4 regions of the Bradyrhizobium ottawaense genome follow, and region 4 is predicted to be linked to each of the others. Evidence: predicted binding sites of a transcription regulator. Region 4 holds the regulator's gene; each other region holds the start of a gene.

Region 1 (5,247 bases), 3.4 Mb from region 4:
ACTTGGGGAGTCCTAGGGCCTGAAGGCAACGATAGCGGCTGCGATGCCGCTCCACCAAGCGGAGAACGATTGCTGCGTATGGAGAATTGTTGCGCATGCGCGAAGATCGGCGTCACTTCGCTTCCTTGTTCAATTCGATCGCGACCTCCGCCATCCAGGAGCCCGGCGCCTCCATCAGGAAGCGACTTGCTCGAAACGATCTGCTGTTGTTCCACCCCGGTGGTTGCGAGAGGGACCCGAAGGCCCATTACACCATTGCATCGAATATTCAGTTGCGGTGGCACCCCGCCCGTCGGGCAAAACACCCTGTCAATCCCTCGACGCAAAAACATTCCTATTTACCGAATTTCGGATATGTCGTATCAATGGCTCATCCCGCCCGCCATAAGGGGCGTTTCGCGATCGTCACGAGACGCGGGCCGGGAGGCGGTGGCCGCGACGGCGTCGGCGCGCTGGGCAGGCTGCAGGGCGGGAATCCCCGTGAGCAGCTGCACGCGCGATACGACACGGCGCTGACGGCGTCCTTGGTTCGGCCACGATGGTGAGCGCACGCAAGCCATCGGGGACAGGAACGGGGATGTGCGCGGACGGCAAAATCGTGTGGTCCTGACGCCCGGGGTCTGTGCGTCAAGTGTTGCGGTGATGTTGCGGCTCAACCGGGTCAGCACATCAGTCATCCGCAACGCGACGGGGGCAATAGTGCATCGCTCCCCGGGGAGAGCGCGACATAAGCCGTAAAGCCATCCGCGCAGGGAAGGCCGGTCGCCCGGCTACACCTGTTGTCCAACCCGTGCGCGTCTTGTTCGCACACGGGACCGCGGGTGCCAGCCGGCGCCCGGCCTTCCCTGCGCCCTTTCTGAACAAGAAGGGCAACGACGAGAGCAAAGCTCGGGCGAAATGAGCCGCGAGAATGCGATAGTGTGTCTTCCGAATGGATCATGTTTATGGGCAGTCTCGTGCCCCGGACGCAGCGCAGCGTCCCTTCGACGTTGCGCTGCAGAGCCGGAGCCCATGATCGCGACGAACCGTGTAGCTTCTGGGTCCCGGCTTGGCGCAGCAACGCTCAAGGCGTTGCTGCGCGTCCGGGACACAAGCGTCCCTTACGCGCTCTCCGTCTCCCGGTGCACGTCGTGCACGACGAGGCCCATGCCTTCCTCCGGCATCTTGATCCAGTCGCGGCGCTTCAGCGTGCGCTTGGTGTCTTCATAGCCGCTGGTCCAGTGCTCGCGCATCGAGGTGCCCGAGAACTCGTGGTCCTTGGCGTCGCCCTCATAGGCCTTCTGCTGGTAGATCAGATGCAGGATCGCGATCTCCGGCATGTGGCACAGGCTCGTCTTCAGCTTGCGCTCCTCGTCGGACAGTTGCTCGTCCGGCAGCTTCGCCAGCGCCTTGTGGAGCAGGACCTTGAGATTGTGGGTGCGGCGATAGACGTCGGTGTTGTGGCGCGTGCGCGAGGAATACATGATGTCCTTGTGGCGAGCCATCACGTCCTGGATCGAGCGCGGCAGCACGCCGCGCGCGCTGAACAGGTCGACCTGAAACACCAGCGAATTGAGCGCATCCTCCTGGTCGAGCAGGTGTTGCAGCGGCGTGTTGGAGACGATGCCGCCGTCCCAGAAATGATCGGTGCCGATCCGCACCATCGGCAGCGCCGGGGGCAGGGCGCCGGAGGCCATGATGTGCTCCGGCTCGATCTCGTCATGGGAATTGTCGAAATAGATGAAATTGCCCGAGAGCACGTTGACCGCGCCGACCGCGAAGCGGACCCTCTTCTCGTTGATGAGATCGAAGTCGACCAGCTCGAGCAGGCTCTCCTTCAGCGGCATCGTGTCGTAATAGCTGGTCGCGGTGCGCGCGCCGACCGGGCTGAACCAGGGATTCATTTGGTGCGGGGTGAAGAATCCGGGCTGGCCCATCGCCGAGGTCATCCAGGCGCTGGTGAGATTGCGCCACTGGCGGAAGACGTCGCCGTCGGGGGTGTAGTGCCAGATCTTGCGGTTGGTGATGCGCTCCCAGAAGATGCGCAGCGCCTCGAGCCGCTTTTCCGGCTTGTTGCCGGCGATGATGGCGGAGTTGATCGCGCCGATCGAGACACCGCAGACCCAGTCCGGCTCGATGCCGGCCTCGTGCAGCGCCTGGTAGACACCGGCCTGGTAGGCGCCGAGCGCGCCGCCGCCCTGCAGCACCAGCGCGACGCGATCGCAGCGCTCGGGCCGCCAGCCCCGCGAGGGCGCCTGATGGCTCTGATATGTCGGTTGCGACGTGCGGGCGTCCATGGCGATGCCTCCTGCTTGCGCCAGACGATTGCGTCACGTGGTGACGGCGTGATGACAAGGCGGCGCCGATGCATCGCCGGCAACGCAGACCGACCACGCTGCAACGGCAGGGGTCGTGCGCCCGACGGAAAAGCTTCACATCGCAGTCAATGAGGATCGCTAGCAATTGCCGCCGATCAGGAACACAGGAGACCAGCGATGCGAAGCGAAGACGTGCTGAGACTTCCGTCCATGCCCGCGGCGGGGCCGAGCTATCCGGCCGGTCCGTATCGGTTCGTCAACCGCGAATTCCTCGTCATCACCTACGAGACCGACCCGGAGCTGATCCGTGCCGGCCTGCCTGAGCCGTTGCAGCCGATCGACCAGCCGATCGCGCATTACGAGTGGATCAAGATGCCTGACTCCTCCGGCTTCGGCAGCTATACCGAATCCGGCCTCGTCATTCCCGCGCGCCTCAACGGCGAGGACGTCAACTTCGTCTCGCAGATGTATCTCGACGACGATCCGCCGATCGCCGCCGGCCGCGAGATCTGGGGCTTTCCCAAGAAATACGCCCATCCCAAGCTCGAAATCGTCAAGGACACGCTGACGGGCACGCTGGAATATGCCGGCCAGCTCGTCGCCATGGGCACCATGGGCTACAAGCACGAGAGCATGGCCGGCAACGGCGACCTCACCCGCGCCACGCTGTCGAAGACGCAGATCAATCTGAAGATGATCCCGGGCGTCGACGGTCGTCTCGAGGTCTGCCAGCTGGTCGCGATCAACCTCGTCGACATCGTGCCGAAGGGCTCCTGGATGGGGCCGGGCCGGCTGCACCTGGTGCCTCATGTCAACGCGCCGGTCGCCGATTTCCCGGTCCGCCGCTGCCTCGGCGCGCATCATTACATTGCCGATCTGACGCTGCCGTTCGGCCGCGTCGTCCATGACTACATCAGGCAAGCCGAGGCGGCCGCGACCGGGCTGGCGGCGGAATAGGGCGGCATCATCAAACTGTAACACTGGCGTAATTGAGTACCCGCGTGGGGTCCGGAAGATGCCGTCAGCCATCTTCCGAAACGGGGCAGTTGTTGACGGTTGGGGCTATCCATGGCTGAGCCGGCAAAGCTTGCCAGCGCATTATCGAACGCCGAACCCGCCATTCCCGGCCTGGTCTGGGCCTTCCGCCTGCACAGCGACGGCAGTGCCGAGGCGCTGCCGGTCGACCAGCCGATCGAGTTCAGCCATGACGGCCGGCTCTGGCTGCATTTCAACCTGACCGACGCGCGGGCGCGGCCCTGGATCGCGGCGTCGCAGCTGCCGGCGCTTGCACGCGAACTGCTGCTGTCGAGCGACACCTTCCAGCAGCTTCACGTCATCGACCATTGCGTCTATGGTGTGTTCTCCGATCTCGTGCGCGAGATCGACAGCGCGACGGAGGAGACCGCGTTCCTGCGCTTCGCCATGACCGAGCGGCTGCTGGTCTCTGGCCGCCATCAGGCGCTGTGCTCGGCGGACGCCACGCGGCGGGTGCTCGAAGGCGGCTACCGCGTCGACAACGTCGCTCATCTGCTCGAAAAGATCGTCGACGAGGTCGCGGACACGCTGGACCGGATGGCCGACAAGCTCGGCCAGGAGATCGACGATATCGAGGAGCGCATCCTCGCCGATGACGCGAGGCCCGAGATGCGCCGCAATCTCGGCCGGCTCCGCCGCACCTGCGTGCGGCTGCATCGGCAGCTCACCGGATTGCGCACGCTGTTTCACCGTCTCGATCAGAAGAACACCGATCATTTGTCGCCGGCGTTGCGGATCCAGGCCGGCAAGCTTGCGCAGCGGCTCGATGGCCTCGATCACGACATCGTCGAGCTGCGCGAGCGCAGCCGCCTGCTCGAGGAAGAGCTGCGCTTCAAGAACGAGGAGGAGAGCAACCGCCATCTCCACACCCTCTCGATCGTGACCTCGCTGTTGCTGCCGCCGACGCTGGTCACCGGCATCTTCGGCATGAACACCAAGGGCCTGCCGCTGACCGAGGTCGAAAGCGGATTTTTGTGGGCGGCAGTGCTGATGGCCTGCTCGGTTACTGCGGCCTATCTCTTCATGCGGCGCACCGGTATCTTCAAGTAGCGTGTGTCGATCGTGAGTTGGGGGACCCAAATATCCGTGGCGGCCGCGATCGCCCTGGCCTGCACGGCGACGAGCGCGCTCGCCGGTGCCAAGGACGAAAGCGCGGCCGCATGGCTGTTTCCCAAATGGTTCAACGAATGGCACGACGGCCTTGCCAGCAAGGGCCTGAATTTCGGCGCCACCTATATCGCAGACAATATCGCCAACGCCGCCGGCGGCGTGAAGCGTGGCGCCATCCATTTCGGCCGGCTCGATCTGTCGGTCGATGCCGATCTCGACAGACTGGTCGGCTGGACCGGCGGCCGCTTTTACGCCAATGCTCTCGTCATCTACGGCCAGGGGCTCAGCCGCAACTACGTGATGAACCTCGCCACCATCAGCGAGATCGAGGCGCTGCCGGACCAGCGGCTCTACAACGCCTATTTCGAGCAGAGCTTTTTCAATGACCGCCTGAACATCAGGGCCGGCCAGCAGGCCGCCGATGTCGAGTTCTTCGACAGCCAGACCGACGACCTCTTCGTCAACGGCACCTTCGGCTGGCCCGCGATCAAGGCGTCCAACCTTCCGGCCGGCGGCCCGGCGCCGCCGATCGCGGTGCCCGGCATTCGCATCAAGGCCGCACTGACCGACAAGATCACCGCGTATGGTGCGGTGTTCAACGGCGATCCGTCCGGCTCCGGCGATGTCGATCCTCAGCTGCGCGATCATCATGGCCTGGCATTCCGCGTCAACGATCCGCCGTGGGTGATCGGGCAGGTCCGCTTCAACTACGACATCGATATCGGCGGCCGTCGGCTCGCCGGCAATTTCACGCCGGGCGCGTGGAAGCATTACGGCTCGTTCGACAGCCAGCGCTTGACGGCGG
Region 2 (5,247 bases), 410 kb from region 4:
ACGACGAGACCGCGATGGCGAAAGAGAAGAAGAAGGTGCGGAGGATCGCCTCGAAATAGGCGGGCTCCCTGAACAGGTCGAGATAGTTCTCGAACCAGACGAAGCTCGTCGACAGACCGAAGGCGTCCTGGAGCAGGAACGACTGGATCACCGCCTGCAGGGCCGGCCAGTAGAAGAATAGCAGGACGATCGCGAGCTGCGGGGCAACCAGCGCGTAAGGCAATAGCCTGGATTGGAAAATGGCTTGCTTCTGCATGGTGTCCGCCGAAAGCGGCAGGCCGGGGGACCGGCCTGCCGCTCATCGCCTCACTTGACGGCGGTCTTTTCGAACTGCCGCAGCATCGTGTTGCCGCGCTCGACGGCGGCATCCAGCGCCTGCTTGGCGGTCTTCTTGCCGGCCAGCGCCTGCTCGATCTCTTCCGACCAGACGTCACGCAGCTGAACCATGTTGCCGAGGCGCAGACCGCGCGAGTTCTCGGTCGGCTCCTTGTTGGTCAGCTCCAGCAGCGGGGTCTCGAGATAGGGCTGGTCCTTGTAGAAGCCCTCGGCCTTGGCTTTCTCATAGGCCGCCTTGGTGATCGGCAGATAGCCCGAGGCCTTGTGGATGTAGACCTGGCGATCGGTGTCGGAGAGGAAGGTCAGGAATTTTGCGACGCCCTTGTATTCGTCGGCCGGCTTGCCGCCCATGACCCAGAGCGAAGCGCCGCCGATGATCGAGTTCTGCGGCGCGCCCTTTGCCTCCGGATAATACGGCATCGGCACCGCGGTGAAGTTGAACTTGGCCTGGGCCTTGACGTTGCCGAAGAAGGCCGACGAGGTCAGGTAGATCGGGCATTCGCCCGAGGTGAAGCGGCCTTCGCCGGTGTTGGTACGGCCGGCATAGTCGTAGACCTTGGTCTTCTGGAGCTCGACCAGGTTTTCGAGATGCTTGACCTGGAGCGGCCCGTTGAACTCGAGCTTGGTGTCGAAGCCGTCGAGGCCGTTGGCCTTGCTGGCGAGCGGGACGTTGTGCCAGGCGGAGAGCTGCTCGAGATTGACCCAGGTGACCCAGGAGCCGGAGAAGCCGCAGGTGTCATGACCGGCAGCCTTCAGCTTCTTGGCGGCCTCGAACGTCTCGGGCCAGGTCTTCGGGATCGCGACATTGGCCTTCTTCAGCTCGTCGAGATTGACCCACATCACGGTGGACGACGAGTTGAAGGGGAACGACAGCATCTCGCCCTTCGAGGTCGAGTAGTAGCCGGTGATGGCGGGCAGGTAGATCTTGGGATCGAACTTCTCGCCGGCCTCGGCCATCAGCTTGTAGACGGGCTTCACCGCGCCGGTCGCAGCCATCATGGTGGCGGTGCCGACCTCGAACACCTGCATGATGTGCGGCGCGTTGCCGGCACGAAACGCCGCGATGCCCGCGTTCATGGTGTCGGCGTAATTGCCCTTGTAGGTCGGAACGACCTTGAAGTCGCTCTGCGACGTGTTGAAGTCGTTGGCGAGCTTGACGATGACGTCGTTGTTGGCGCCGGTCATCGCGTGCCACCACTGGATTTCCGTCACGGCCAGCGCCGGCGACGCCGTCATGCCAACCGTGAGTGCAAATGCGGCAGCCACCCCAAAGTGTCGAAGAGCCATCAAGTAAACCTCCCTTGGCCGTCAAAAGAAGCGCTTGCGCTAGCAGCGCCATATGACGTTCACATGACTGTGTAAGCGGCCGAAACGAAAGCGGCAAGCGCTGGAAAAGGGAAGACGGCAAATAGGCGAAGACGGAGCGGCAGCCGCATTGGTTCGCGGTGCACTATCGTGCCCGCGCCGCACTGCGGCATCATTCGTCGGACGGAGGTGGTGGCCTCTACCGCTTGCGCTCGGGGCCGCAGACGGTGCCCTTCTCGACCATCGCGTCGATCTCGGCCTTGGAGTAGCCAAACTCGCCCAGCACCTCCTGGGAGTGCTGGCTGAATTTCGGCGGCAGCCGGCGCAGGCTCGGCTTGCTGCGGTCGAGCCGGATCGGCGAGGCGACGCCCTTGTACCAGTCCTTCTCGATAATATCGCCGCGCGCGATCGTGTGCGGGTTGGTCAACGCCTGGTCGATCTTCTGCACGGGCCCGGCGGGCAGGCCCGCGGCGAGCAGGCGATTGCACAGCGGCTCGGCCTCGTGCTGGCTGAACACGGCAGCAAGCTCGGCGCGCAGCGCCTCGCGATTGGCGATGCGGTCCTTGTTGCGGGCAAAGCGCGGATCGGTGCCGAGCTCGGGCTTGCCGATCTCCTTGGCGAGCTTGCGGAAGGTGCCGTCATTGCCGACACCGATGAAGATGTCGTCGGTCTTGGTCGGGAAGATCGCGTAAGGCACGAGGTTGGGATGCTCGTTGCCGGTGAGGCTCGGCGGCTTGCCATGCATGAAATAATTCGCGGTGTGCGGATGCATGATGGCAAGGCCGGTCTCGTACAGCGTCGTCTCCAGGAATTGGCCCTTGCCGGAACGCTGCCGCTCCGACAGCGCCATCAGGATGCCGATCGCCGCATAAAGTCCGGTGGTGATGTCGACCAAGGGCACGCCGATCCGCATCGGTCCGCTCTCGGGCGAGCCGGTCGCGGCGATCATGCCGGTCATGGCCTGGATGATGGCGTCATAGCCGGGATGATGGCGTCATAGCCGGGATTGCCGCCGCGCGGGCCGTCGGCGCCGAAGCCGCAGATCCGGCAATGCACGAGGCGCGGGAATTTCTTGCTGAGCACGTCGTTGCCGATGCCCCATTTCTCCAGCGTGCCCGGCTTGAAATTCTCGATCAGGACGTCGGCGGTCTCCAGCATCTTGAGCAGCACGATGCGGCCGCCCTCGGAGGCGAGGTCGAGGCCGATCGAGCGCTTGTTGCGGTTGATTCCGACGAAATAGGCCGCGTCCTCCTCGTGGAAGGGAGGGCCCCATTCGCGCACCTCGTCGCCCGCGGGCGGCTCGACCTTGATCACGTCGGCGCCGTGGTCGGCGAGGATCTGGGTGCAGTAGGGACCGCCGAGCACGCGCGTGAGATCGATGACGCGCAATCCGCTCATTGCGCCCAATGCGGCTTCAGAACTGGCGGCTTCAGAACTCATGCCTTCGCTTCCCCTGTGTCGATATTTGGCCACAGGCCTAGCGAGGTTCGCACAAGCCAGCAATGGCCTGTTGCGTAGGGGCGTATGCACTGCCGGCTGCATGCCGCGGCATGGCTAATCAGGATTGGCAGATCAGCGGAAGCGGCCGGTCCGAGGGGGATCCCGGGCCAGCCAATCCGCACTTTCGATCAGACGACCGTCAGGCGAACGTCGACATTGCCGCGCGTGGCATTGGAGTACGGGCACACCTGGTGCGCCTTCTCGACCAGCGCCTCGGCTTCCGCGCGGGCGAGGCCCGGCAGCGAGACGGCGAGATCGATGTCGAGACCGAAGCCGCCCTCGGAGCGCGGGCCGATGCCGACGGTCGAGGTCACGGACGCATCGGCCGGAACCTTCGGCCCACCCTGCGACGAGACGAACTTCATCGCGCCGATGAAGCAGGCCGCATAGCCGGCCGCGAACAGCTGCTCGGGATTGTTGCCGGCGCCGCCGCCGCCCCCGAGCTCCTTCGGCGTGGTGAGCTTGACGTCGAGCGCGCCGTCGAGGGTTGCAGCATGGCCATCACGGCCGCCGGTGGCCTTGGCGCTGGTCTTGTAGAGGACGTTCACGGACATTGTCGTCTCCTCGGGTCTTCCGGTTGGGGTGCGCTCTGTATCGCAAACAATTAGATTGTGCGCAATTGAAATTAGCGAGGCTCACATTTAATTGTTCGCAATTGAATGTGCCGCCCGCCGGCCCCAAAATGGGAGGAAATCCCGTGAGATTCTCCATGCCCCGGAAGCTATCGACCCTCGATCCGCAACGCCTCGACAACCAGATCTGCTTCGCGGTCTACTCGGCCGCGCATGCCTTCAACCGCGTCTACAAGCCGCTGCTGGACCGGCTCGGCCTGACCTATCCGCAATATCTGGTGATGCTGGTGCTGTGGGAGCGCGACGACGTGCCGGTCAAGGACATCGGCGAGCGGCTGTTCCTGGATTCGGGCACGCTGACGCCGCTGCTCAAGCGGCTCGAGGCCGCCCATCTCGTGCGGCGCACCCGCTCGAGCGAGGACGAGCGTCAGGTCCTGATCGCGTTGACGGCGCAGGGGCATGCACTGAAGGAAAAGGCCCGCAGCGTGCCGCAGTCGATCCTGGCGGCCTCGGACTGCTCAGTGTCGGAACTGGTGTCGATGAAGGACGAGATCGTCGCGCTGCGGGATCGGCTGAACGCGGTGATCGGGGAGTAGGGGGTGTAGCGCGCGCGATCAGAAATGCTTCTTGGCAAAAGCGCGTCCCGATCCCGATTTCAGGTAACGCTCGAACGCGACAGCGCGTGCGGCATCGTCAAACGCGAAATAGGTCCGTATCCGCCATGGCCCATATTTCGAAGTGTGCGGTACCTCGCCGGCGTTGTGCTTTGCCAAACGAGCCCTCAGGTCGTCGGTAATTCCAACGTAGAAGTGCTCGGAATCGAGACTCTCAAGGATATAGACGTATTTCATCGCGCTCCCTCCCCGGAGGGTAGGATAGCAGCTTCGAGACACGTTTAGGGTGTTACCTCAGCCTGCAGTCGCAAGGGAGCAAACAGAGTGATTGCCGGCCCAAGTCCGCCGTCGCCCTTCGGGCTATGGCGGGACAGCCTTCGCTCACTTCGCTACGAGGGACTTCCGTAGGCTTGCCCAGCCGAAGCTCGCGAAGCGAGCGAAGGCTGGTGGAGCCAGGCGGGATCGAACCGCCGACCTCTTGCATGCCATGCAAGCGCTCTCCCAGCTGAGCTATGGCCCCTTAGTCCTTGTGGGGATCCTGTTGGATCACCCGTACCGGCGAGCCCTGGTGACTCGCGCGGTGCACCCTTTTTCACAGATCAGGGCTGATCTCAAGTCTCTTCATCACCTCCGACATCACCAATGATGTCGGTCACGTCCTCATCGCCCTCTTCTTCGTCGGCAATGAAGGTCGAATCATCGTCATCGTCGTCATCGAGGGTCTCATCGACCTCGATATCGTCCTCGGATTCGGGCACGGCGGCCTTGACCTTGCCGGTGTTCTCCTCGGCGTCGGCCTCCTCGAGCGAGACCTCCTCGACCTCTGCCGGCTCCGGCGTGGCGTCGGCCGTCGCTGCGTGCCGGGCTTCGGCGCCGCGGGGCATGCGCGCGGGCGCGACCGGGGCGATCGGCACGACTTC
Region 3 (5,247 bases), 160 kb from region 4:
AGGTGTTTTCAGCCGCGAAGAAGTTCAGACAAAATGCCAAGGTCGCGCCGATCAGCGTGCCGACATAGGAGATCAGCAGCGTCTCGCCGAGCATCTTCAGCCATTTGCGCCAGCCCCAGAGCCACTCGCCGACATCGGTCCAGACGCGCTGGCCGTTGTCGAGCGTGAGGATGCGGTCGAAATAGCTGATGAAATTGCCGAAATAGGTGAACAGCGTGCGCAGATTCACTTCCGCACCGACCGCGGCGAGAAGCAGCGCGGCGGCGAAGACCGCGATCCCCAACAGCAGGCGGAGCCGCCTGCGCCCGACCGCCTGGCGATAAGCGGCGTTGAGCACGGCAAGCTGCTGCTCGGGGAGGATCGAAACCGCTGTTGTCATCGGCCTGAGCCAAGTTCCGTCAAAGAAAGAGCCGGGTCCAAGGACCCGGCTCCAGTTACATCGCCCTGAGATCAGGACGCCTTCTTCTTACGCAGCGCATCGACGAACTTGATCAGCTCGATCGTGCCGTCCCAATCCTTGGTGGTGGCGGGATGAAAGCCCTTCTTCTGGCCGTCGGAGAGGCGGTCGAACGCGGCCTTGTCCTTGGCCGGCGCGTCGAAGAACGCCTTGGCGATAGCGGCCTTGGCGTCTTCCGGCAGGTCGGAATTGTAGGCATAGGGGCCGTTGATGATCGGCGCCGACTTATGGATGATACGGAAATCGTCCTTCTTCATCGCCGAGCCGTCGGCATTCTTCAGCATGCCCTTGGTCAGCATCTGCGCCAGCGTGGAATCGTCGTCGCTGGTCCACTGGTTGGCGGCAACGTCGACGGTGCCCTGCGACAGCGCCAGCATCGCGTTCTCGTGACTGCCGGTGAAGACGACCTTGCCGAAATAGCCGTCGGCATCGGGGATGCCCATCTTGTCCAGCTCGAAGCGCGGCACATTGTTGCCGGAGGTCGAGTTCGGATCGACGAGGCCGAGGTTCTTGCCCTTGAGCTGGTCGACGCTCTTGTAGGCGCTGCTCGCCTTGACGAAGAACACCGAATAATAGCCGGTCGAGCCGTCGGCGTTGATGTCGTTGGCGAAGGCGTCGGACTTGACGCCGGTCAGGCGGGCGCGGGCGAACGAGGCCGAGCCATAGCTGGCGATATGGATGTTGCCGGCGCGCTGGCCCTCGATGACGGCGGCGTAGTCGTTGGCGATGCGCAGCGTGACCTTCACGCCGAGTTCCTTGGAGAGATAGCTCACGAAAGGCGCCCAGCGCTCGGTGACGCCGGAGGCGTTCTCGGCCGGGACGACCGCGAAGGTCAGCTCGGGATATTTGGCTTTCCAGTCTTCGGCGGAAGCCGACGAGGCGAAGGCGAGCGCCGCGGCGCCGGCCAGAACGAGTCTACGAGTGATCATGATACCCTCTTCATCGGTTGGGTCGGTTGACGCAAAAGCTTGCAACTCAAACAGGCGCGACGCGGCTCAGGCGGCGGCCGCCGTTCCAAGTGCCGGGACGCCCGCGGGCGCCGGGTCAGGCATGGTGCCCATGACGTCGGCGGCTTCGAGATCGTAAAGCTCGCGCGCGACGTGGTCGGTCAGTGCGGCCGGCGCGCCGTCGAACACCACCCGGCCCTGCGCCATGCCGATCAGGCGGTCGCAATAGCTGCGCGCCAGATCGAGCGAATGCAGATTGCAGATCACGGTGATGCCGAAATGCTTGTTGATGCGCAGCAGCGCATCCATCACGATCTTGGTGTTGCGCGGATCGAGCGATGCGATCGGCTCGTCGGCGAGGATGATGTCGGGCTGCTGCACCAGCGCACGCGCGATCGCGACGCGCTGCTGCTGGCCGCCGGAAAGCTGGTCGGCGCGCTGGGCCGCGAGCGACGCGATGTCGAACTGTTCGAGCGCGGACATCGCCAGCGCCTTGTCCTGCTCGGGCCACACTTGCGACAGCGAGCGCCAGGCCGGCATCGTCGCAAGCCGTCCCATCAGGACGTTGGTGAGGACGTCGAGCCGGCCGACCAGGTTGAATTGCTGGAAGATCATGGCTGAGCGCGCCCGCCACTGCCGCAGCTCCTTGCCGCGCAGCGCGGTGACGTTGATGCCGTCGAACAGGATGCGGCCCTGCGTCGGCGTCGCGAGACGATTGATGGTTCGCAGCAGCGTCGACTTGCCGGCGCCGGACCGTCCGATCACACCGACGAAGCCGCCGGAGGAGACTTGAAACGAAGCGTCGTCCACCGCGGCTTTCGCGCCGAAGCGACACGTCAGACCTTCCACCACCAGCATGCAGGACTCCAGATTAGCTGGAGCCAACCGCTAACGCCCGCGCTTGACACTTGTGTGACACGGGCGTTGCACTGCGGCGATGCTACACACCTCATCCCCTGTCATCGCCGCGTCATGACATCGTCATCAAGCCGCTCGAAGAGGAACGCCCGCCCTCGCGCTCCGGATGCAACATGGCCGCCAAAACTCTTTCGGTCCAGCCGACCATCGATCCCTCGGCCAAACTGCATGAGACCAGGCTCGGCGCCTATACCGAGGTCGGCGCGCGCACCATCCTGCATGAAGTGGCGATGGGCGATTACTCCTATGTCGTGAACGATTCCCAGATCACCTACACCACCATCGGAAAGTTCTGCTCGATCGCGGCCATGACGCGCATCAATCCCGGCAATCATCCGATGCACCGCGCGACCCAGGCGCATTTCACCTATCGCTCGAGCGCCTACTTCGAAGGCGAGAGCGACGACGCCGAATTCTTCGACTGGCGGCGCCAGCATCACGTCCATATCGGCCACGACGTCTGGATCGGCCACGGCGCGATCGTGCTGCCGGGCCGCAACATCGGCACCGGCGCGGTGATCGCGGCCGGCGCCATCGTCACCAAGGACGTGCCGGCCTACGCCATCGTCGCCGGCAATCCGGCCCGCATCGTGCGGCGGCGTTTCTCCGAGGAGATCGCCGGAAGGCTCGCGCGGCTCGCCTGGTGGGACTGGGATCACGACAAGTTGCGTGAAGCGCTGCCCGATTTCCGCAAGCTCGGGATTGAAGATTTTCTTGCGACATACGAAGCAGGGGCGGCTCCCCTGACCAGATCCCTTACCAGCAAACGAAACGCGGTCGCGTGACAGACATTTTCCTTGAAGGCGGCCGGGCCCTGATCGGCGCCGAACTCGTCGAAACGTCATTGGCGGTGTCGGGACAGGACATCGCGCAGGTCGATGCCTCACGGGGCCGGGCGCGGCTGATAATCGATTCGCGCAACCTGCTGGTGCTGCCCGGCATCGTCGACCTGCACGGCGACGCCTTCGAGCGGCAGATGATGCCGCGCGCCGGTGTCGACTTCCCGATCGACGTCGCGCTCGCCGACAGCGATCGCCAGGCGATCAGCAACGGCATCACCACCGTCTTTCACGCCACCACCTGCTCGTGGGAGCCGGGCCTGCGCAGCGCCGATAACGCGCGCGGCCTGATGGAGGCCATCGAGCGGCAGCGTCCGCAGTTCGCCGCGGACACCCGCTTCCATCTGCGGCACGAGACCTACAATCTCGGCGCCGAGGCCGAGATCAGCGAATGGCTCGACGAAGGCCGGGTCGACCTGTTCGCTTTCAACGACCACATGGACGGCACGGTCGCCGACATGGCCAAGCCGCGCAAGCGCAACCGCATGGTGGAGCGCACCGGGCTGTCAGCTGAGGAATTCGACCGGCTGGTCGAACGCGTGGTCTCGCGCGCCGACGAAGTGCCGGCTTCGGTTGCGCGGCTGGCCGCCGCGGCGCGCGCAGCCGAGGTGCGGATGCTCTCGCACGACGATGCGACGCCGGCGATGCGCCAGGAGTTTCGCGAGCTCGGCGCTGACATCGCGGAGTTTCCGATCAACGAGGAGACGGCGCGGGCGGCAGCAAGCCACGGCGATGCCATCGTCTACGGCGCGCCCAACGTCGTGCGCGGCGGCAGCCACACAGGCTGGACGAAGGCCTCCGACATGATCGCCAAGGGGCTCTGCTCGGTGCTGGCGTCCGACTATTATTATCCCGCGCAGCTGCTTGCCGCGTTCCGCCTCGCCGCCGATGGCGTGCTGCCGCTGACGGAAGCCTGGAATCTGGTCTCCGCCGGCCCGGCGCGCGCCACCGGCCTTGCCGATCGCGGCGTGCTCGCCGAAGGCCGCCGCGCCGACATTCTGCTGATCGACGACAGCGTGAAGCTGCGGCCGCGGCTGATCGCGGTGATATCAGGTGGCAAGCTCGTCCATCTCACCGATGCGACGCGGCTGCTCACTGCTGAGGCGACGCCCCGCGAGGCTGTCGTCGCGGCCTAAATTGGTTATGCTGAGGCGATGACAGGTTTTCCCCGCTACGCGATCTATTTTGCCTCCGGCAGTGACAGCGCGCTGTCCCGCTTCGGCGCCGAGTTGCTCGGCTACGATGCCTACACCGGCAACGAATTGCCGTTCCCGCATGATGCGCTGCATGTCGCGCCGGACTGGCGCGACGTCAGCGCCGATCCACGCAAATACGGCTTTCACGCCACGCTGAAGGCGCCGATGGCGCTCGTATCAGACAGGACCGAAGCGGAACTGATGGCCGCCTGCGCCGCATTCGCCGGCAAATCGCGGCCGCTTGCCGTGATCCGGCCCGTGGTCGATGCCATCAGCGGCTTCATCGCCGTCATTCCGGCCGAGCCGGTCGAGGCGCTCCAGCAGCTCGCCGCCGATTGCGTCCGCGAATTCGACTCGTTTCGCGCCGCGCTGTCGGCGGGCGATCGGGCGCGGCGCAAACCCGAGAAACTCAGCGAGCGGCAGCGCGACTATCTCGACCGTTGGGGCTACCCTTACGTGATGGAAGAATTCCGCTTCCACATGACGCTGACGGGGCGGCTGGATGCCGAGCGCCGCGGACCGATCCTGGAGATGCTGAGGCCGCGGTTTGCGACGCTCGGTCTCGATACGCTGGCGATCGACCGCATCGCGCTATTTCGGCAGGATGATGCGGCGGCAAGATTCCACATCGTCGACGAGTGGCCTCTGGCGCGATAGACCTCAGCGCCAGCTCGCAAGATTCAAGGCGAGCGCCACCGCGCCAACCAGAACGAGGCTGGCCGCCCAGACTGCATCCAGATTGAACCAGCTTCGCGAGACGAACCTCAATCCAAGATGGCGGTAGACCAGCCACGCCAGACATCCGCCGGCGCCGACCATGGCGGCAACATGCACCAGGGACACCAGCACCGCCATCCCCAGACTTGTCTTCATCAGCGCGCCCGCCGCTT
Region 4 (5,247 bases):
TTCGTGCTGGCCGCAGCGCGGCTGATGCTGATGCGGCTGGACAAGAAGGCGGGGAAGTAACGTCATGGCGCTCAATCCGATCTATTCGCGTCGTCGCCGCAAGGACATCGTCATCCGCGGGCTCTGCTTCGCCGCGGCCGCCTTCGGCGTCACCTGGCTCGCGCTGATCCTGATCACGCTGCTCTTCAACGGCCTGGCCGGCCTCAATCTTGAGATCTTCGTCGCGGATACGCCGCCGCCGGGTTCGACCGAGGGCGGCCTGCGCAACGCGATCGTCGGTTCGATCATCATGACGTTGATCGGCGTCGGCATCGGCGCGCCGCTCGGCCTGTTCGCCGGCACCTACCTTGCCGAATACGGCCGCAACGACCGGCTGACCTCGGTGATCCGCTTCATCAACGACATCCTGCTCTCGGCGCCCTCGATCATCATCGGCCTGTTCATCTATGGCGCGGTGGTGGTGCCGATGCGTGGCTTCTCCGCGATCGCGGGCGCGCTGGCGCTCGCCGTCATCGTGATCCCGGTCGTGCTGCGCACCACCGAGGACATGCTGCTGCTGGTGCCGAGTCCGCTGCGCGAGGCGGCCTCGGCGCTCGGCCTGCCGCGCTCGCTGGTGATCAAGCGTATCGCCTATCGTGCGGCCCGGTCGGGCCTCATCACCGGCGTGCTGCTCGCCACCGCCCGTGTCGCCGGCGAGACCGCGCCGCTGCTCTTCACCGCGCTGTCGAACCAGTTCTTCAGCCTCGGCCTGAACAAGACGATGGCCAATTTGCCGGTCACCATCAACAACTTCGTCCAGAGCCCCTACGCCTATTGGAAGCAGCTCGCCTGGAGCGGCGCGCTGCTGATCACGCTCACCGTGCTTGCCCTGAACATTGGCGCGCGCATCCTCGGCGCCGAGAGGACTGCAAAATGACCGACCTGTCCGTATCCATGAGTTCCAACGCTCATCTGGCCTCGCAGCCGCTGCCGGAAGCTCCGGCCAAGGTGACGGTGCGCAATCTCAATTTCTATTACGGCGAGCACCACGCGCTGAAGAACATCAACCTGACGCTGGGCGCCAACCGTGTCACGGCGTTCATCGGCCCGTCGGGCTGCGGCAAGTCGACCCTGCTGCGCATCTTCAACCGGATGTACGACCTCTATCCGGGCCAGCGCGCCACCGGCCAGCTCATGCTGGACCAGACCAACATCCTCGACCCCAGGCTCGACCTCAATCTGCTGCGCGCCCGGGTCGGCATGGTGTTCCAGAAGCCGACGCCGTTCCCGATGACGATCTACGAGAACATCGCCTTCGGCATCCGCCTCTACGAGAAGATCTCGAAGTCCGAGATGGACGACCGCGTCGAGAAGGCGCTGCGCGGCGGCGCGCTGTGGAACGAGGTCAAGGACAAGCTCAACGCCTCCGGCCTGTCGCTCTCCGGCGGCCAGCAGCAGCGCCTGTGCATCGCCCGCACCGTCGCGGTGCGGCCCGAGGTGATTCTGTTCGACGAGCCCTGCTCGGCGCTCGATCCGATCTCGACCGCCAAGGTCGAGGAGCTGATCCAGGAGCTGTCCGAGAACTACACGATCGCGATCGTCACGCACAACATGCAGCAGGCGGCGCGCGTCTCCGACAAGACCGCCTTCATGTATCTCGGCGAGCTGATCGAGTTCGACGACACCAGCAAGATCTTCACGTCGCCGAGCGACCGGCGCACGCAGGATTACATTACCGGCCGGTTCGGCTGAGGAGACGCGACATGGGTACTGAACATACCGCAAAAGCTTTCGACACCGACCTCCAGGAGCTCACCCGCCTGGTCGCCGAGATGGGCGGCATCGCCGAGCGCATGATCGTCGATTCCGTCGGCGCGCTGATCCGCCGCGACGTCGCGCTCGGCCAGCGCGTCGTCGCCATCGACGCCGAGCTCGACGCGCTGCAGAAGCGCATCGAGGAACGCGCCGTGCTCACCATCGCCCGCCGCCAGCCGATGGCGGTGGATTTGCGCGAGATCGTCGGCGCCATGCGCGTTGCGACCGACCTCGAGCGCATCGGCGACCTCGCCAAGAACATGGGCAAGCGCGTCGCCGCGCTGGAGACCGACTTCCATCCGCTGAAACTGTTCCGCGGCCTGGAGCACATGACCGACCTCGTGCAGCAGCAGGTCAAGTCGGTGCTGGACGCCTATGCCGCACATGATCTGCCGGCGGCGATGGCGGTGTGGAAGGGCGACGAGGAAGTCGACGCGATCTGCACCTCGCTGTTCCGCGAGCTCCTCACCTACATGATGGAGGATCCGCGCAACATCTCGTTCTGCATCCATCTGATGTTCTGCGCCAAGAACATCGAGCGGATCGGCGACCACGCCACCAACATCGCCGAGACCGTGTTCTACATGATCGAAGGCCAGGCGATCACCGACAAGCGGCCGAAGGGCGACATGACCACCTTCGCCACGACGGTCCCGAATACCTGAAGACTCAAGGAGCGACGACCCGATGGGCGCACGCATTATGGTGGTTGAGGACGAGGAAGCTCTCACCGAGCTGCTTCGCTACAACCTCGAAGGCGACGGCTATGACGTCGAGACGGTCATGCGCGGCGACGACGCCGACACCCGCCTCAAGGAGCACATCCCGGACCTGATCGTGCTCGACTGGATGCTGCCGGGCCTGTCGGGCATCGAGCTGTGCCGGCGCCTGCGGACCCGGCCCGACACCAAGCAGCTGCCGATCATCATGCTCACCGCGCGCGGCGAGGAGAGCGAGCGGGTGCGGGGACTTGCGACCGGCGCCGACGACTACATCGTCAAGCCGTTCTCGGTGCCAGAGCTCTTGGCGCGCGTGAAGGGCCTGCTTCGCCGCGCCAGTCCTGAGCGACTCGCGACAGTGCTGGCCTATGGCGACATCGAGCTCGACCGCGACAAGCGTCGCGTGGCGCGCTCGGGCCGGCCGATCGATCTCGGTCCGACCGAATATCGCCTGCTGGAGTTCTTCCTGGAGCATCCGGGCCGCGTGTTCTCGCGCGAGCAGCTGCTCGACAGCGTCTGGGGCCGCGACATCTACATCGACGAGCGCACCGTCGACGTCCATATCGGCCGCCTGCGCAAGCTGCTCAATCTCGGCCGCGAGCAGGACCCGATCCGCACCGTCCGCGGCGCCGGCTACGCGCTCGACGATCGCTTCGCGAAGGCGGAGCAGACGTAAGGTTTGCAGGCGTTGGGGTTTGGTGGGCTGCCGCCACATTCTCCGGTGTCGTCCCTGCGAAAGCATGGACCCATAACCACAGGCAGTGGTTTGGCGAAGACTCGGAGTGACCATCTCGCGCAACAACAGCGCCCTATGGTTATGGATCCCCGCGTTCGCGGGGATGACACCGAGTTGGTTGAGGCGCCGTCGTGTGACGGCTGCCGTCTTTGCGATCAGCTAAATCCACTCACCGCGGACCCGGCTTTGCCGGGGCACGCCGGCGATCCGCCGCCGGCTGATACGCGACGCGCGAGTGCTGGGCGCAGTAGGGCAGGCCGGACAGCGCCCTGCCGCCGCAGAAGAAGAAATCGGGGCTGGAGGGATCGCCGACCGGCCAATGGCAGGTGGCCTCGTTCAGCTCGAGCAGCGACAGCCGCTGGCTCATCGGCACCACGTTGTCGTAGGTGACCGGTTCGGCCTCCACCTCGACCTCGAAGGCCTGCGCCAGCGCGGTGTTGCCGCGCGCAATGGGGCGGGTCACCCGCATCATGTGCTGCGCGGGACGCGCCTTGCGCGGCCGGGGCGCTGCCGATGAAGGGCTCTTGGCACGGCCGGACAGACCGAGCCTGTGCACTTTGCCGATCACGGCATTGCGGGTCACATTGCCGAGTTCAGCTGCGATCTGGCTGGCCGAAAGTCCGGCCTCCCAGAGCTTTTTCAGCTGCTCGACGCGATCGTCGGACCAGGTCAAAACCGTCATTGCACCCTTTCCCTCGCTACGCGCCGCCATCCTGGGGCCTCGCAGCGATTGCCTAAGCCTTCAAAAACCCGTGCCGTCAGAATCCCTTAAGGCTCGCCGGGCGCGTGACTGACGCCCGAACGTTTACGCCGGTACAAGAGGACTCTTGGGATCAGAACCGCTGCACGAGATGTCGTATCTGACAATCCAAACGCTACAATATGGCGTGACTCCCGCGCAAGAGTCCGCCGACTCGCTTCCACATGTTCCGTGGTGAAAACCCGCAAAATCGGCACCGCAAGACTACGGATTCAGCGTTTCCCGAGGCTTTCCGGGCGGCATTGACACCCGTCTTGCCAGGCATAAGATAGTCGCGCGTGCCGCCCTTAAAAGGCGGCACGTTTCGTTTTCCGGGCCGGTCGATGGTGCGTTGCGCAATGCACGCGTCACACCGTCCGCAACATTCAAGTGACATCATGACTAACAGCGCAGCGCCGCATTTGCTCCCCGTTTTCGCCAGAGCCGACCTCGGCTTCGAGCGCGGCGAAGGCTGCTGGCTGATCGCGACCAATGGCGATCGCTATCTCGATTTCACCTCGGGCGTGGCTGTGAATGCGCTCGGCCATTGCCACCCGCATCTGATCAAGGCGCTGCAGGAGCAGGCGACGAAGCTCTGGCACATGTCGAACCTGTTCCAGAGCCCGGATGGCGAGAAGCTCGCCAACCGGCTCTGCAACGAGAGCTTTGCCGACTTCGTGTTCTTCTGCAATTCGGGCGCCGAAGCGCTGGAGGGTGTGATCAAGCTGGTCCGCCATCATCACTTCTCCAAGGGACATCCGGAACGTTATCGCATCATCACCTTCGAAGGCGCCTTTCACGGCCGTACGCTGGCGACGCTCGCCGCGACCGGATCTGCAAAATATCTCGAAGGCTTTGGCCCGCCCATGGATGGCTTCGACCAGGTGCCGCATGGCGATATCGAGGCCGTCAAGAAGGCGATCGGCCCGCACACCGCGGGCATCCTGATCGAGCCGATCCAGGGCGAGGGCGGCGTGCGTTCGGCAACGCCGACCTTCCTCAAGGCGTTGCGCCAGCTCTGCGACGAGAAGGGCCTGCTGCTCGCCTTCGACGAGGTGCAGACCGGCATGGGCCGCAGTGGTGATCTGTTCGCGTATCGGCGCACCGGCGTCACGCCGGACGTGATGTCGCTGGCGAAGGCGCTTGGCGGCGGCTTCCCGATCGGCGCGGTGCTGGCGACCGCGGATGCGGCCGCCGGCATGGGGCCCGGCTCGCACGGCTCGACCTTCGGCGGCAATCCGCTGGCGATCTCCGCGGCC

Evidence for each region. Region 4 encodes PhoB, which activates phosphate uptake and scavenging genes when phosphate is short. Its sites were predicted from a motif close to TGTCATNNANCTGTCAT; they were not measured.
Region 1: CIT37_RS23765 (acetoacetate decarboxylase) is a predicted target of PhoB. The motif match lies at 2,317-2,333, and genes of this name have one in related genera.
Region 2: ugpB (sn-glycerol-3-phosphate ABC transporter substrate-binding protein UgpB) is a predicted target of PhoB. The motif match lies at 1,676-1,692, and genes of this name have one in related genera.
Region 3: phnC (phosphonate ABC transporter ATP-binding protein) is a predicted target of PhoB. The motif match lies at 2,362-2,378, and genes of this name have one in related genera.

The regions. Positions count from the first base shown of each region.
Region 1 covers NZ_CP029425.2:4,935,257-4,940,503, reverse strand. Annotated here, with positions in the region: gene CIT37_RS23775 (hypothetical protein) at 96-545, shown strand; gene CIT37_RS23770 (patatin-like phospholipase family protein) at 1,101-2,276, opposite strand; gene CIT37_RS23765 (acetoacetate decarboxylase) at 2,475-3,254, shown strand; gene CIT37_RS23760 (transporter) at 3,366-4,382, shown strand; gene CIT37_RS23755 (carbohydrate porin) at 4,413-5,247, shown strand, end outside.
Region 2 covers NZ_CP029425.2:110,486-115,732, reverse strand. Annotated here, with positions in the region: gene ugpA (sn-glycerol-3-phosphate ABC transporter permease UgpA) at 1-256, opposite strand, end outside; gene ugpB (sn-glycerol-3-phosphate ABC transporter substrate-binding protein UgpB) at 307-1,623, opposite strand; partial or broken gene CIT37_RS00500 (CaiB/BaiF CoA transferase family protein) at 1,841-3,039, opposite strand; gene CIT37_RS00495 (organic hydroperoxide resistance protein) at 3,270-3,695, opposite strand; gene CIT37_RS00490 (MarR family winged helix-turn-helix transcriptional regulator) at 3,851-4,309, shown strand; gene CIT37_RS00485 (GIY-YIG nuclease family protein) at 4,328-4,564, opposite strand; tRNA gene CIT37_RS00480 (tRNA-Ala) at 4,772-4,847, opposite strand; gene CIT37_RS00475 (TIGR02300 family protein) at 4,939-5,247, opposite strand, start outside.
Region 3 covers NZ_CP029425.2:8,130,260-8,135,506, forward strand. Annotated here, with positions in the region: gene phnE (phosphonate ABC transporter, permease protein PhnE) at 1-379, opposite strand, end outside; gene phnD (phosphonate ABC transporter substrate-binding protein) at 451-1,386, opposite strand; gene phnC (phosphonate ABC transporter ATP-binding protein) at 1,453-2,262, opposite strand; gene CIT37_RS38035 (transferase hexapeptide repeat family protein) at 2,436-3,107, shown strand; gene CIT37_RS38040 (alpha-D-ribose 1-methylphosphonate 5-triphosphate diphosphatase) at 3,104-4,297, shown strand; gene CIT37_RS38045 (DUF1045 domain-containing protein) at 4,316-5,014, shown strand; gene CIT37_RS38050 (hypothetical protein) at 5,018-5,247, opposite strand, start outside.
Region 4 covers NZ_CP029425.2:8,290,045-8,295,291, reverse strand. Annotated here, with positions in the region: gene pstC (phosphate ABC transporter permease subunit PstC) at 1-60, shown strand, start outside; gene pstA (phosphate ABC transporter permease PstA) at 65-916, shown strand; gene pstB (phosphate ABC transporter ATP-binding protein PstB) at 913-1,731, shown strand; gene phoU (phosphate signaling complex protein PhoU) at 1,743-2,459, shown strand; gene phoB (phosphate regulon transcriptional regulator PhoB) at 2,482-3,189, shown strand; gene CIT37_RS38795 (GcrA family cell cycle regulator) at 3,419-3,931, opposite strand; gene CIT37_RS38790 (aspartate aminotransferase family protein) at 4,387-5,247, shown strand, end outside.